One region of the Halobacillus sp. K22 genome, then DNA from elsewhere that is predicted to be linked to it. Evidence: riboswitches for the same ligand, from Rfam matches in the RefSeq annotation. Region 1 holds a riboswitch; each other region holds the start of a gene.
What was found. Region 1 has a riboswitch for S-adenosylmethionine ahead of ACTWPM_RS09790 (O-acetylhomoserine aminocarboxypropyltransferase/cysteine synthase family protein). Riboswitches for the same ligand answer to the same signal wherever they lie in the genome.
Positions count from the first base shown of each region.

Region 2: linked by a shared signal. The riboswitch ahead of metK (methionine adenosyltransferase) and the one ahead of ACTWPM_RS09790 (O-acetylhomoserine aminocarboxypropyltransferase/cysteine synthase family protein) in region 1 are both predicted to bind S-adenosylmethionine.
Region 3: linked by a shared signal. The riboswitch ahead of ACTWPM_RS07880 (OsmC family protein) and the one ahead of ACTWPM_RS09790 (O-acetylhomoserine aminocarboxypropyltransferase/cysteine synthase family protein) in region 1 are both predicted to bind S-adenosylmethionine.

Region 1 is NZ_JBQQCN010000011.1:18,035-23,539, forward strand. Features, by position in the region: gene ACTWPM_RS09770 (aldo/keto reductase) at 1-762, opposite strand, end outside; gene ACTWPM_RS09775 (hypothetical protein) at 910-1,173, opposite strand; gene ACTWPM_RS09780 (ABC transporter ATP-binding protein) at 1,391-2,176, opposite strand; gene ACTWPM_RS09785 (DUF2188 domain-containing protein) at 3,075-3,272, opposite strand; SAM riboswitch class I at 3,424-3,533, shown strand; gene ACTWPM_RS09790 (O-acetylhomoserine aminocarboxypropyltransferase/cysteine synthase family protein) at 3,628-5,331, shown strand; gene metX (homoserine O-acetyltransferase MetX) at 5,352-5,505, shown strand, end outside.
Region 2 is NZ_JBQQCN010000015.1:6,045-11,549, reverse strand. Features, by position in the region: gene ytkD (RNA deprotection pyrophosphohydrolase) at 1-70, shown strand, start outside; gene pckA (phosphoenolpyruvate carboxykinase (ATP)) at 124-1,716, opposite strand; SAM riboswitch class I at 2,295-2,407, shown strand; gene metK (methionine adenosyltransferase) at 2,633-3,829, shown strand; gene ACTWPM_RS11810 (gamma carbonic anhydrase) at 3,995-4,507, opposite strand; gene ACTWPM_RS11805 (lysophospholipase) at 4,569-5,366, shown strand; gene ACTWPM_RS11800 (tetraprenyl-beta-curcumene synthase family protein) at 5,402-5,505, shown strand, end outside.
Region 3 is NZ_JBQQCN010000008.1:37,939-43,443, forward strand. Features, by position in the region: gene ACTWPM_RS07860 (methyl-accepting chemotaxis protein) at 1-516, shown strand, start outside; gene ACTWPM_RS07865 (YjcZ family sporulation protein) at 653-775, shown strand; gene ACTWPM_RS07870 (hypothetical protein) at 1,374-1,916, opposite strand; gene ACTWPM_RS07875 (EamA family transporter) at 2,165-3,067, shown strand; SAM riboswitch class I at 3,201-3,306, shown strand; gene ACTWPM_RS07880 (OsmC family protein) at 3,390-3,695, shown strand; gene ACTWPM_RS07885 (hypothetical protein) at 3,725-3,871, shown strand; gene ACTWPM_RS07890 (sodium:solute symporter family protein) at 3,868-5,481, shown strand.

The DNA of each region.
Region 1 (5,505 bases):
AGCGATAGCTGAATCTGTCACCCCATACTTTTCAGCCAGATCTTTCAGCTTGGCATTGACTTGTGGAAATTCCTTATTCCCAACGAATGGACCTTCTATCATGCCGTGTTGAAACGGGGACCAGGCCTGGATGGATATATCATTTAAACGGCAGTACTCTATGACGCCGCCATCACGCATAATAGCTGGATCGTTTTGCATATTTACATTGAAACCAGCATCAATCATGGGGGTATGTACTATACTTAACTGCATCTGATTCACAATCAAATCTTCCTTCAAATACTTTTTCAATAGTTCAATCTGCATTGGATTTTGATTACTCACACCAAAATAGCGTACCTTCCCGCTTTCTTTTAATTCCGTGAAGGCTTCAGCCACTTCTTCAGGTTCAAACAAAGCATCTGGCCGGTGAAGCAATAAACTGTCAATATAATCTGTTTTCAGACGTTTCAGGCTGCCTTCCACAGATTCAAGAATGTGATCTTTGGAGAAATCAAAATATCCATCGCGAATGCCGCATTTGGTCTGCAGTTTCATTTTTTCACGAACATCATCGTTCATATCGATAGCCTCTGCAAACACAGATTCGGATTCACCTGATCCGTAAATATCTGCGTGGTCAAACAAATCCACGCCGGTGTCCATGGCATTTTCAATTACATACCGAGCATCTTTCTTTTCTAATTTATTAATCCTCATACAGCCTAAAGAAATTTCCCCAACTTCTAATTCGCTGTTACCAAGCTTCAGCTTTTTCAAACTCCCACCTCTTCCTCATTGAATGGTTCTATCCTAACATTATATTGAAAATAAAGTAATTGAAAACGCTTGATTGTAGAACGAGCATTGCAAAGAAAAAAACCCCAATCTAAGAAAAAATAGAGCGGGGTTTTCGTCTTCATTCGTTTAATTTTTTTCTTCAATTGGTTCATCAAATAAATCCGTAAACTTAGCAACATTTTCGTAGCTGAATTCAAACGCCATTCTTACTTCGCCAAAGCCAGGCTGAAAGAAGTAGCCTTGCACTTCATAACTGCTTTTGTTCTCCCTGACCTTAGTTAGGTGAAAATAGCGCTGGATATATTGAGCCATTTCTTCCAGTTTCTTGTTCCGTACCTTTATCCATTGTTCTTTTAGCTCATCTGTTGGAAAGTCCGATTCCTTTAACATTTGATCACTCCTCTACGGAAATCAAAGCTCTGAAACTGTATATAATCATTATAATATAAGAGCTTACCGATATTTTCAACTGCTATTCAGTAATAAAACTTAGATAAAGTCATGCATTTACCTTTTATTATGGTTAACACACAAAAAAAGAGGGGCAAACAGGATAGGAATAAAACAGCTACGTTAACTATCCTTAAAACGAAGAGAAGTAATGAACTTATCCCTTCTGCACTTTAGATAGAAAAGGACGCTCGTTATGCCAGCTCACATCCACGTCCAGATCAAAAAATCTGGAGAGCTGCTGGCTGGTAATCATCTTAGTTGTTTCGCCAGCATTGAAAACCTCTCCCTCTTTAAGCAGTAAAGTCTTGTGAAAAACAGGAAGAATTTCTTCAACATGATGCGTTACGTAAATCATTGTGGGAGCATTAGGTTTCTTTGTGATCTCTTCAATAGATTCGAGTAATTTCTCCCTTGCTATAAAATCTAGGCCACTTGTAGGCTCATCAAGAATCAGGAGGGAAGGTCCCGCCATGAGTGCTCTAGCAATTAAAACACGCTGTTTTTCCCCGGTTGAAAGAGTTTCATAATTTCGGTTGGCATAGTCAATACACCCAAGGTCTTCAAGTAATGAGATTGCCATTTGCCTCATGGAGTCTGTAGGGGTTTCATAAAGTCCGATAGAAGCAAATGCTCCGCTCAGCACCACTTCAAAAGCATTATCGCCCTGGTGGATCTTCTGCTGAATAGCTGAAGAAACGAACCCAATCTGTTTACGGAGGCGTTCTGCAAGATAAGTCTTCCCAAACTGCATACCTAATACGTTAACCTCTCCCTTTGTTGCAAAGGTGTATGCATTCAGTAAGTTAAGGATGAACGTTTTTCCAGAGCCGTTCAGTCCCAGCAGTACCCAGTGCTCTCCTTCTTCAATATGCCAATTAATATCCTTTAGAATCCATCTGTCTCCTCGTCTCAAAGATACGTTTTCCATCTCCAGCACCATAGATGTGACTCCCTTCTAGCCGCCTACTATTTATATGAATTTATGTACGTATAATACCCTGGCAGGAAATAAATCTCTTTCCTTTCCAGCAAGATCGTTAATTCTTCACCTGACTGAACTTTCTACATAGATAGACGGTTTTCGCAACGGGAATTATATAATCATAATTATTTCAAAATTCTTTGAAAATAACAAGTCACCCCAGTAACACGAAACACCAGAATGACTCCTCCAATTAACATATCCACTGCACGGATCTAATAGATCAAGTTGATGATTTATAATAAAAAGTTTTTGAGCTATAGGGCCGGATACTTGAAGACTCGATTTCGAGATATTCCAGGTCCGTTGCTAATAAAGAGAGTGGCTGACTACGGGAACAACTCGCTTTCCTGCGGGGGAACTGGCAAGCCTCCTCAGTCGTTACCACTCCTTGTGGGGTCTCGCCTAGCTCCTTCTCCCGCGGGAGTCTCGTCGTTCCCTTCGCCAGCCTATGCTTGAAAAGCGAACGGACCCTTCTATAGTCGTTAGAAGGTGCTTGACCCGCCTCAAATGCTTCTATAGCGGGAATTATGACTTTACACGCTCATTGTTAGAAGTTTTATCTCCATCATAAACCGAGCCTCTCAAACAAGATTTCGAGCTCCATATATCGCAAGGGCCGGAGGGGGACGATGTAGACTCCAGTGGGATAAACATGAGCGGTGAGACCCCGGAAGTCGAAGACTGAGGAGGCTCAGCACATGCCCTCGGAAAGCGAAATCGTCCCCCGCAGAACCTAATTCTAACAAAAGTCTCGAAACTGAGTCTTCCAGTAACGGGAGCTTATCTTTAATATGTAACACAAAAATAAAGGAGACACTCAAAAAAAAGACCCCCATTTAGGGAGTCTTCTTTATTAATAACTTCTTTCATCTTCCACTTCGTGGTTCTGATCTAGAATATAGAGCTTGCTTGGTTTGTTTTCTTGAGCCATTTCTTCAGCTTTTGCTACTGCTGTATCACGCTCATCATACAAATCCGTAGGGGCAACATCCTCTATTTTGATCAACCAGCCTGTTACGTCTTTATTTGGTGCAACTGTGTATTCCTTCATGTCTATTCACTCCTTTTACTATACTTGCTAAACCATTCCCACCCCACTGGCATTTCAAACGTATTCGAATTTTGCACAAATAGTTTGACAATTAAGCATAAAACACTTTATAATTCCATACAAGTTAATGAATAGCTGAATATTATAAAAACTCTTATCGAGAGTGGCAGAGGGACTAGGCCCTGTGACGCCCGGCAACCTTCAAGTAGATACTTGAAAAGGTGCTAATTCCTACAGATCTATGGATCTGGAAGATAAGTGGAGGAACTGATTGCTACGCCCTCTTCTTACTTAAGAAGGGGGCTTTTAAATTTTTTTGAATAATGATGAAATATAAATTTAGGGAGGATTATTGATGACATTACCTTTTCACAAATTTGGACCTGAAACTTTATTACTTCACGGAGGCCAGCAACCAGACCCAGCTACTGGATCACGTGCTGTACCAATTTACCAGACCACTTCTTACGTCTTTAATGACACTGACCATGCTCAAAACTTATTTTCATTAGCGGAGCCTGGCAACATTTACACCCGTATCATGAACCCAACCGTCGATGTACTAGAGCAACGCATTGCTTTACTTGAAGATGGCGCTGCTGCAGTAGCTACCGCTTCAGGCATGTCTGCCATTACTATGGCTATCCTCAACATTGCCAGCGCTGGAGATGAAATTGTAGCCTCTTCCCATTTGTATGGAGGAACCTATAACTTGTTCGTTCACACTCTGCCTAAGTACGGGATTACTGTTCATTTTATTGAAGGAACCAGCCCAGAGGATTTCAAGAAAGCTGTTACCCCTAAGACAAAAGCCATTTTTGCCGAAACGATCGGTAACCCAAGCTTAAATGTTCTGGATATTGAAGCTGTGGCTGACGTAGCTCATGAACATCACATTCCTCTTATCATCGATAACACGTTTGCTACTCCTTACATTTGCAAACCGATCAGCTGGGGCGCTGATATTGTCATTCACTCAGCTACAAAGTGGATAGGCGGCCATGGAACGACAATTGGCGGGCTCGTGGTAGACAGTGGACGCTTCAACTGGGATCATGAAAAATTCCCAGGATTCACGGAACCTGATGAAAGTTATCACGGCGTACGCTTTGGTCTTGATGTAGGTCCCGCCGGCTACGCTGTTAAGCTGAGAGTCCAGCTGCTTCGTGACACGGGTGCCTGCTTGAGCCCTCACAATGCATTTTTGCTTCTCCAAGGTCTTGAAACCCTTCATTTGAGAATTACTAAACATTCTGATCAAGCTCTTGAAGTTGCTAAATACCTACAGTCTCATGAAGGTGTGGAATGGGTGAATTTCCCTGGACTCTCTGATCACCCTACTCACCCGCTTACTAAGAAATACTTCAGCTATGGATATGGATCCATCGTCGTCTTCGGAATTAAGGGAGGGCGCGAAGCTGGAAAAAAACTGATTGATCAAGCGAACCTCTGGTCTCACGTCGCCAATGTCGGGGATGCGAAATCACTAATTATTCATCCTGCTTCGACTACTCACCAGCAGCTAAGTGATGAGAATCTTGAAAAATCCGGGGTGACGGAAGAACTAGTCCGTCTGTCTGTTGGGCTTGAATCAATAGAGGATTTAATTGCAGAGCTGGATGCGGGTCTTAAAGAAGCTACTGGTTTCTCAAAACCATACAAAAACTCTAAAACCGTTATAGAAGAAACACTATCGTCATCATTGGACCGTTCGAATAATGAACTGCGTCAAAAAGTTATCGCTATCGTGGGAGCTGTTTCAAACGATGAACTCTCTAACGAGGCTAAGAAGCTTTCACGTTTAGGCTTTCAAGTTGTAGAAATCTCAAGCATTTCAGACCTTCAAGCTTCTTCCCTGCCAGCAGTTGATGTGCTTTATGCAAAAGAACTCGATCAAGATTCTATCAACTCGGCACAAGCGATTAAACCTGGCTTGTTATGGTCAAGAGACTCTGTACCAGAAGTTCAGGATAATCTTGTCACTGGCCTCAGTCTTTATGAATCAATTATAGCGTTACGTTCCGGGCAGTCTTATACGGAAACGCCACTATCTGTCTAAACTGGAAAGGAGGCATGAACATGTCTGTAAAAAATCCCACCAGCTACCAGTTTCCAAATAAAACCATTTCTATCGGCTCTTTTACATTTGAATCTGGAGATCAATTGCCCGATGTAGAACTTGCCTATGAACGATTTGGACCAGCTGGTGCTCCAGCCATTTTAATATGCCATG
Region 2 (5,505 bases), on a different contig from region 1:
CTTCATGATGAAAGATGAGGTTCTTCCTTTATGCTTACATAGAATTAAACAGCATCATGAAGAGGAATAAAAAAGACGTCCGGGTAGTCCCTGGACGTCTTTTTTATGGTCAGCCATTAGTGGTTAGTCTCTATGATAAGATGGACCTGCCTGCTTAATTTCTTCAGTAGCATATGAAAACTTCTTAAAGTTTTCATGAAACTTTTCAGCGAGTTCTTGAGCATTCCGGTCATATTCTTCTGGATTATCCCACGTTTTTCTAGGAATCAACACTTCATCTGGCACGCCAGGGCAATGGGTAGGGATGTTGAGCCCAAAGAAAGGATCAGTATAAGTCTCTACAGAATTTAATTCTCCCTCGAGAGCCGCATGAATCATAGAACGTGTGTAAGATAATTTCATTCGGGAGCCTTTTCCGTATCTTCCACCAGTCCATCCTGTGTTAACTAAGTAGACATCTGCATTGAACTGCTCGATTTTCTCCCCTAGCATTTCAGCATAGGTAGAAGGCGGTAAAGGTAGAAAAGGCGAACCAAAACAGGCTGAGAAGGTAGCTTGCGGTTCGGTTATTCCCCGCTCTGTACCAGCAAGCTTGCTCGTATATCCACTCAAGAAATGATACATCGCCTGCTCCCTGGTTAACTTACTGATGGGTGGCAGGACCCCCGTGGCATCCGCCGTAAGGAAAATGATTGCATGAGGATGCCCCGCAACACTGGGCTGTACAATATTATCAATATGATGGATCGGATAGGCTGCTCTTGTATTTTCCGTCAGGTTAACGTCGTCGTAGTCTGGAGTGTGTGATTCGTTGTCGAGAGCTACGTTTTCAAGGACGGACCCAAAATGAATCGCATTAAATATCTGTGGCTCTTTTTCTTGAGACAAGTTAATGCATTTGGCGTAACAGCCACCTTCAATGTTGAATATGCCAAAATTAGACCAAGCGTGTTCATCGTCCCCAATTAATTTTCGATGAGGGTCGGCGGACAAAGTCGTCTTGCCTGTTCCGGATAAACCGAAAAACAGAGCTACGTCTCCTTCTTTACCGATGTTTGCAGAACAGTGCATAGGAAGAACGTCTTTTTGAGGCAATAAGAAATTCATAACTGAAAAAATAGATTTCTTAATTTCGCCAGCATACTCTGTTCCACCGATGAGTACAACACGATGTTTGAAAGAGATCATAATAAAGGCTTCCGAATTGGTTCCATCCACTGCTGGATCTGCTTTAAATGTAGGTGCAGAGATGACCGTGAATTCTGCCTCATGATTCTTCTCTTCGTCTTCATCGGGTCTGATAAACATTTGGTGGGCGAATAAGTTATGCCATGCAAACTCATTAATCACCTGAATGGGAAGACGGAACTTTTCATCTGCTCCTGCGTATCCTTTAAATACGAATAAATCATTGCGGTTCTTTAAGTAATCCAGTACTTTATGATAAAGGTTTACAAATACATCATCTTCAATAGATTGATTTACTTTGCCCCAGTCAACCAATTGACTAGACTGGTCATCCTTGACGATGAATTTATCGTTGGGAGACCTTCCCGTATAAGCACCGGTTGTTGCCTGGATGGCACCTTTGTCTGTCAATGTTCCTTCGTTGCGATCCAGAACCCTTTCCACTAGCTGAGGGACCGATAATTGATGGTGGACATGGTCTTGAGCTAATAAAAGATTCAATTCTGACATTTGATTAATGGCACTCATATGTGTCTACCCGCCTTTATAAGAAGATTTTAATCCAAGCTATGTGTTAATCTGAACATTAGTATAACACAATTGATTTATTAATCCATACTAATAATGAAAATGCTTTCAAAATTTTTTTAAGGCTTTTCTTTAAATCTCGAAAGGTATTTTTTTAGCTGGATGAGGTGGAAATTGAACGCCAATCGCTTTCGTGTTGGCGTGCCTGCCTCCTTCTCATTCTTAGATAGAAATGTGCAGGGAAATCCGCATCATCGATTACTATAGACCTTTATAGGAAGGCCAACCTGAAGATGAAAATAATCCGCCCACTTATTTTCTGGTGAGCTTTGTAATTAATTTCTTCCTTTAATATGGAGAATATAAAGGAAGGAGAATGAGAAAAGTCATATGAATTATACTATGTAGGAATGGCGGGAAGGTTTAATACTTTTCCCAAAAAAAAGCTGGGTGCCCCTAAAAGTGAAAATAAGAGATTGAATTAAGGCTACGATCCTAAAAATAGGTATTTTTCACGTCATTAATGCTTTAATTGACATTAAAGTACGTTTTCGATACGATATCCTAGAACGGAAACTCTCTTATCCAGAGTAGGTGGAGGGACAGGCCCTTTGAAGCCCAGCAACCGTCATGTGCAATATGACATGGTGCTAACCTGAAGCAAGGACGAATACTCCTTGGACGATAAGAGCGAAAGGAAGCAGCCCCCTTTCCTCGAGTCAGGAAGGGTTTTTTCTATTTATAAGGCAATATCTAAACCACCTGATATGCCTATTGCTATTCCAAATTGCTTGCACCTTAGGTTGTGACATCCATAAGAAAAGAGCATAGATTGAAACTATGAAAAAGTTTCTACACATACTGGTAAAGAGTTCCGTCTAATACTTTGTACTTACAGAAGGAGGAGTTTTTCAGAATGCCAGCCAATCGCCGGTTATTCACATCAGAATCTGTTACAGAAGGTCACCCTGACAAGATTTGTGACCAGATCTCTGATGCCATTTTAGATGAAATTTTAAAAAATGACCCAAATGCAAGGGTTGCATGTGAGACAACGGTAACAACGGGACTAGTACTTGTTTCAGGAGAAATCAGTACCAACACGTATGTTGATATTCCAGCCATTGTTCGTAAAACAATCAAGGAAATTGGATATACAAGAGCTAAATTTGGATTTGACGCTGATACGTGTGCTGTATTGACAGCAATTGATGAGCAGTCTCCTGATATTGCTGGCGGCGTGGATGTTGCCTATGAATCCAGAGAAGGCCAGATGAGCGATGATGAAATAGAAGCTATAGGCGCAGGAGACCAGGGTTTGATGTTTGGTTTTGCCAATAATGAAACCAAAGAATTGATGCCTTTACCAATTTCATTAGCCCATAAACTTTCCAAACGGTTATCAGATGTACGTAACGATGGAACGCTGGAATACTTGCGGCCAGATGGGAAAACACAAGTGACGATTGAGTACGATGCTAATGATCAGCCTGTTCGCGTAGATACGATCGTTATATCAACTCAGCATGCTGAAGAGATTACACTTGAACAAATAAAAAAAGATCTTAAAGAACAGGTTATTGATCCAGTTGTTCCGAGTCATTTAATTGATGACAGTACCAAGTACTTCATTAATCCTACAGGCCGCTTTGTTATTGGAGGGCCTCAAGGGGACGCTGGACTAACAGGTAGAAAAATTATTGTTGACACCTATGGTGGCTATGCCCGTCATGGCGGCGGGGCATTCAGTGGAAAAGACGCCACAAAGGTAGATCGTTCTGCTGCTTATGCAGCCAGATATGTAGCTAAAAATATTGTAGCAGCTGGTCTTGCTGATACAGTTGAAGTGCAGTTAGCCTACGCTATTGGGGTGGCACAGCCTGTGTCCATTTCCATCAATACCTTTAACACAGGAAAGGTAACTGAAGAGGACCTCGTTGCAGCGGTAAGAGATCTGTTCGATCTTCGTCCAGCCGGTATCATTAAGATGCTTGATTTACGCAGGCCTATCTATAGACAGACTGCGGCTTACGGGCACTTTGGCCGCACAGATGTAGAGTTTCCATGGGAGAAAACGGATAAGGCGGATAAATTAATACAACGTTTCAGTTAAAGGAACAGTTACTATATTTTAAAAAGGGAACTCCTTAAATAGGATAGTTCCCTTTTTTTGAATCCATCTCATGTAGAGTTTAACCTTAAAATCAAATCGGAAGTTTAACAGTTTTTTTAAAATAAACGTAAGTGGTCTGGTTTGTACTGGGAGAGTTATCCAGGATCAATCTTGCAATCCTTTGTAATATTGACCTTTCTCTATATAACTGGACCGGATTCGATTCATTTCTTTTATGTCATCTTCGGTCAATTCACGTACAACTTTGGCCGGCCTGCCGAAAGCAAGGGTGTTCGGAGGAATCACCTTTCCCGGAGGTACGAGACTGCCGGCGCCAATAAAAGCCTGTTCTCCTATTTCAGCTCCGTCCAGGATTAAGGCTCCCATGCCTATTAAAGCATTTTTCTTAATATGCGGAGAGTGAAGGGTAACTTGATGACCAACCGTCACACCATCTTCAATTACCAATGGAAGATTTGGACTTTGATGCAGCAGACTTAAGTCCTGAATATTCACATTGTTGCCAATATGTACGGATGATACATCTCCTCGAATAACTGTTTTAAACCAAATGCTTGAGTAAGCACCGATCGTTACATCCCCCGTTATTACAGTATCTTCAGCGATATAAGCAGTTTCATCAATCTGAGGTTCTTTTCCTTTATATTCGCAAATCATACTAAACCCCCTTATAATATGGTTATATTAAGTATAGCAAAGTGATAGGAGCCGTGTAGAAGTGAAACGATTAAACTCCAATCAAAATTTAGCCACAATTGTTATTGTTCATGGTGCTTTTGAACATGCCGGACGTTATCAATCACTGGCAGAAAGCTTTCGTGACGATGGATTTAATGTTATTTATGGTGATCTTCCAGGCCAAGGCTCAACTGAAGGGAAAAAAGGTCATATAAAAAAATTTGAAGCCTACATAGATACTGTACGTAAATGGCTTCAAATAGCGGACTCATCCCGTCCTGTTTTTTTACTGGGGCATAGTATGGGAGGGACTGTGGTCATGAGGGTTATGCAAGAGTTAAAGCCTTCGGTGGATGGAGTGATTCTCTCCTCCCCTGCCGTAGGGATATTAAACGGAGCCAGTAAGTCTCTGGAAGCGGTCACTCATGTAATGAATAAAGTTTGGCCTTCCGTTCTCGTGAAAGCCCCTTTTAAACCAGAGTATGTTACGCGTAATCCAGATGTTATTGCCAATGATAAACAAGATCCTCTTATCATAGAGAAAATATCTATTCGATGGTATAAGGAATTCCGTAAAGCAATTAAGAAGTCATTATCGGAAGTAGGAGAGTTTCCGAACGTGCCTTTATTAGTCATGCAGGCAGGTGAGGATTATATGGTAGATTCCGAAAAAACTAAAGAGTGGTTTCATAAAGTCGGCTGCCAGGAAAAAACCTATAAAGAATGGCCGGGATTCTATCATGAAATCTTCAATGAACCTGAGCAGGAAAACGTCTACAATTTCGCTCTGAATTTCATAAATCTCCAAGTAAAACAAGCAGGAAAGGGGGAGTTGTAGTGGCAACCCAGGTACCACAAAATGCTGTTCGTTTAATGTATCGAGTGTACACAGAGGTTTTTCCTGAAGTTCATAAGGAACTGAATTATTGGATTGATCGCGCTAAAAAGATCCCTAACCATGAACTGAGAACCCAGGC
Region 3 (5,505 bases), on a different contig from region 1:
GCAGCAAGAGCAGGTGAGCATGGAAAAGGCTTCGGTGTCGTAGCAGACGAAATCCGTAAGCTCTCCGCTCAGGTGAAAGAGAGTGCCGCTACGATTGAAAATGTCATCAGCCAGGTCAACGCAAGTATTTCTGACCAGAAAAAGTCGTATGATACGGAAACAGAAGCCCTAAATTCAGGGAAAGAGAAAGCCGAAGAGATGACTGGGATTTTCGATCAGGTTATTGAAAATATTTCTGAACTCCATGTCCAATCCAAACAAGTGCAGATTCATTCCGCTGATGTTATGAACGAAAAGGATAAGACCCAGGAGAAATTCGCGGAAATCCACCGGCTCACTCAGCAGTTAAGCGCAAACACAGAAGGATCTTCGGAAAAAATTATGGAACAGCAGAGGACGATGATGGAACTTGATATCACCGACATGACCATGGTAGAACATGGGCAGAAAATTAAAGCAAACCTTCTGGAGCATTTACAAACAAGCGATAACGTCCGGCTTGCTCCGTCCGAGTGAATTAAATGACCGTAATGAACAAGAACGCATTCAAAAGGGCTCCTGATTTATTTTAAAACCACCCTGGTCATCCGCCCTCCCAACTTGCCTGAATTTTCATAGCCTATCGTATAGGACAAAAAAAGGTGGTGAAGATATGGGCTGGTATGGTGGCTGTGGATACGGCGGCGGTGGCGGAAACTACGGAGGTAGTACTTTCGTCTTGATCGTTGTTTTGTTCATTCTATTGATTATTGTTGGAGCTTCTTTTTATAACTAGTATGAATACAGTAGTGAGTCATTGATACCCGTTTCAGATGATTCACTTCTCAATACCGGAGGCGTTTTTCAAACCTTCTGGTCTATTTAAATGAGCGCAGAGAGCCAGGTCCTTTAAACAAAGGACCTGACTTTTTCTTTGAACTGCGTATTCAGGAAAGTACAGCTAAGTCTGTAAGCGGAATGAAGAGATAAGTTTATATAGTGAAAGGCGTCTGTTAAACAATGTTGTTGACTTTCAAATACGCTTGTTGCACTAAAGGGCCGTATACTTTAAGACTCAGTTTCGAGATATTTTGTAGAGATAGGGGCTCCAGGGAAACGACGAGACTCCCGCGGGAGAAGGAGCGAGGCGAGACCCCACAAGGAGTGTTAACGACTGAGGAGGCTTGCCAGTTCCCCCGCAGGAAAGCGAGTTGTTTCCGTAGCCGCCCCCTCCTTTTTCTGGCAATGGACCCGAGTTATCTCGAAACTGAGTCTTAAAGAAACGGGAGCTTTTCTTCAACATTTAACATGGAGGTTGGCAGGACCATTAAAAAAGAACTCCTGATTGGGGAGTTCTTTTTTATATACTTATACAAATCAGTTGGCTGACTATCCTATAATTTCCGCTCCGCACTTTGAGTGATTTGATTTAAATAAAAATCTTTGAGTGACAGTTCAGGTCCAAAAGGGAAAAGCTGTTCGTTTCTATCAGAAGATGGCTCTTCCAGATCTGAAGATTCCTGTTTGGAAACTTCCTTTTTAGCCTGTTCGCCGGTAGATTTGTAACTGATATGAAACTCTTCTTGATAAATAGGGGTCTCATTCATAGCTTCTTGCTGCTTCATGCCGGATATCCAAGTCTCGAACTTATAGGTGCCACGGTCAATAATTACGCATAAATCTTCAAGTGACTGAGTCAGTTCTATTAAACAATCCATCCCATTTTTTAAGATGATCCCTTGTTTCCGCGCTTTTTCTAACGAATGTTCCAGTTTATATGGCTCTTCTTTATAACTAAATTCCACATAACAACTGCTGCGGTCCCAGTTGAATGTAAAATCCTCAATTTTCAAACGCTTCATCACATTGACCAGATTCGTTTCCACCATACCCTGCTCTTTATACGGCATTAACTTTAATAGACTATTCTTGAACATCCCCACGAACACTCCCTTTTTTTCTGATTTATAGTGATTTCCTTATACCAATCATTTCGACGAAAGGGAGAAAATCCCTGTAAAAATCGTTTTACATTTATCGCTATGATTTGCAAGCATTCACCTCAAAATACGACATACTTGAATTATTTTCCTCTTTTACATTGAGTTTTCAAGGGGGCTTTGAAATAATAGCATCAGTGTGTCGAATAATAGAAGCAGATCGTTAGGATCGGAGGTTTTAAGCAATGAATGGGAAAGGAATCACCCTGGTCTTCCTGGGGGCGGCAAGCTTTGGATTTACCCCCATATTTGTAAAAACAGGCTTTCAATACGGATACTCCCTGGGTCAGTTAAATATAGTCCAAATGCTCGCCGCCTTTGTCTTCCTGTGGGGCTTGTCTCTTTGGAAAGGACTTCGTATTAAAGAAATTCAGAAATCAGATCTTGTCAAAATTATCGCCACGGGCAGCACGGTGGGACTGACGGGTATTTTTTATTACGGAGCTATGCAGTACCTCCCTGCCTCTATTGCGATTATTCTGCTTTTCCAATTTGTTTGGATCGGTATGCTGTATGAATGGATTTTCACGAAAACTCCACCCGAACGCCTCCACTTGATTTCATTGGCCGTCACACTTACAGGAGTCGTGTTAGCTTCCGGACTTACAGGCGGTGATGGTCTGGATTTACACCCGATCGGTCTTATACTCGGACTGCTGTCAGGGTTTGCCTATGCCGGCTTTATTTTTTTCAGCGGTCAGGTGGCTGTCAACTCCCACCCTATATTGCGAAGTTCTCTTATGGTGACAGGATCTTTAGTGCTCGTGATGCTTGTGTTCATCCGCGACATCCCCACCATTCCCGTCCTGGACACGCGCTTATGGGCGATAGGTGCTGGGATTGCGCTTGTCGGTGCCGTTATACCTCCCCTGTTTTTCGCAGGAGGTGCTCCCCTTATTTCAGGCCGGCTCGCTAATGTGCTGAGCTCTGTGGAACTTCCGGTGGCGATTATTTCAGCTATGCTGATCCTTTCAGAAACGGTCACTCTTGTCCAGTGGACCGGCATTATTTTGATCCTTGCGGCTATTTTCATAAATGAGTTCGGCGGTAAGCTTGGGCAAAAAGAACAAAGACGTCAGGCGGGTTAAACTCTTTTTCCTAAACCTGGCAACCGTTAAACGGATCGCTCACCCTGTCTCTTCTTGTTTCCAAAGCTATTTTCTAAAAAGCAGTTGACAGATGATTAAGTTTACAAGTAGAATATTCGTTAAATTCATAATCTTCTTATCAAGAGCGGTGGAGGAAACTGGTCCTTTGATCCCGCGGCAACCTGTTTAAAAAACAAGGTGCTCATTCCAGCAGACATTTTCTGTCTGAAAGATAAGAGCCGGGACGTTCAAACCAACCCTTCTATTTTTCTTACAGAAAAGTAGAAGGGTTTTTTTATATTCAAAAATGGAGGGAAATGAAATGGTCGATCAGCAAACACAGAAGAAGTCAGCATTACGTTCCATTGACACACTAAGCAAGCGCACCAGCCAGTTTCAGAATGAGCACGCCATTCGGGATTTTACGTTTACGATTGATGAACCTGAGAAGCTTGGCGGTTCTAATGAAGCGTTAACTCCTATGGAATATATCATTGGATCGCTAAACGGATGTTTCATGATCGTTGTTGAAATGGTGGCAAAGGAAAAAGAGTTAACCATTGAAAAGCTGGAGGCTTCTTCAAGTGGAGCCATCGATCGCAGAGGACTGTTCGGACCGTTGATGTGAGCCCCCACTTTCAAACGGCAACGCTTAAGGTGGACGTTACATTTGCGCAGGAAGAAGTAGACGAAGAAGATTTTATTCAACACGTTCAAAAACGCTGCCCGGCTTACAACTTGTTTAAGGATGCAAACGTAGAAATTGAAGTCATTTGGAAAATCAACAAGGAGGTACAAACATGAGTTCATATGGAATTTGGATGATTTCACTCGCCTTATTATACACGCTCGCCCTCATCATCGTGGGTAATATTGCGAAACGAAAAGCCAACCGCGGCGAGCAATATTTCGTAGGGGGACGGACATTTAGATGGTGGACGGTGGCCTTTTGTATAACCGGCCTTTTCTCGGGTTCAACGTACATATCGATTGTCGAACTTTCCTATCTTACAGGAATTTCAGCCATATGGTACGGTGTCGCCGAAACCTTGCAAGTCTTACTGATTGCGCTATTATTAATTAAATCATTCCGTGAAAAGTTAGTTGTAACGATCTCAGGATTAATCGGAGATCAATTCGGCAGACGTGCTAAAGCTTTATCAGGTGCGATTACAGCATTCGCCTTCCCAATGTGGTCCGTCGCTACAGCGATTGCTTTTGCTTCTGCCTTTCATGTGTTTACCGGCGTTTCGTTATCCTTGTCCGTCGCTTTTACGGCTATTTTACTATTTGTTTATTTGCAGTCAGGCGGTATGTGGGCGGTTGCCTTTACACAAACCATGAACACGATTATTTTTGCCATTATGTTCATTATTGGAACTGTGGCTTTCTTTATCAACCCAGGCATCTCCGGATTACAGCAGCTTGCAGCCGATCAGCCGAGCATGTTTGATTGGGGTGGCGCCGGCCTTCAAGTGATCCTCGTATGGTTTGCCACTTTCCTAGTAAACGTGATTTTAGCGCAAGCCGCTTTTCAGATGGCCTTATCCTGTAAAACACCTGAAGAAGGTCGCAAAGGCTTAATTGTTGCAGAAGTGATGAGTGTTCCTTTTATTCTATTAGGTATTCTATTTGGCTTGTCAGCCGCTGCGGTCGTTCCTGACGCAAGTCTCGGACTCGTTGCTCTTCCCCAATATCTCATGGAAGTACTGCCTGCTCCTTTCGTGGGCCTATTCTTCTTAGGCATTTGGGCATGTGCTCTCGGGTGGGGTGCTCCTTGTCAGTTCTCAGGGGCAACCAGTCTTGGAAAAGACGTCGGAAGCGCCATTTTCCCTGGTGCATCTCCAGAACAGCTTGTTAAATACACCAAATGGTCGCTGCTGTTGCTGACAGGACTCATGATCATCTTCGGCTTCCTGCGCACAGAACAATCTGCCTGGTGGAACGTACTCGCCTGGACAATGAGAAACTCGGCCACTTTCGCACCAGTAGTGGCCGCATTATTCTGGCCGCTTGTCACAAAACGAGCCGTCCTCGGTTCCCTGTTTGGCGGGTTCGCAGCAGGATTAACCTGGTATCACTTAAGTAATTGGCACCCGGCTGATTTCTTCTTGAACATCCATCCGGTTTGGGTAGGAATGAGCGTCAATATTCTTGTCATGGTCCTGTTTACCGTTGCCTTCAACTATGGAAATTGGAAGATTACCAACGACCGCTCTGTTAAAGGAGCCGTTGTGCTGGCTGCCACTGCCGTGCTAGTTGTCGTTAACGCAATGTTCTATGAATCCCTGCACGCCGCTGGTGTCGTAGGTTTGACCCTATTCCTTAATGTACTAGCCGTATTTATCGGAAGTATTATTTATATCAAACCGAAAGTGACTGAAGCATCTGTACAAAAGAAAGTGATATCTTAGAAAATCGAAGGAACCCTTTAAAAA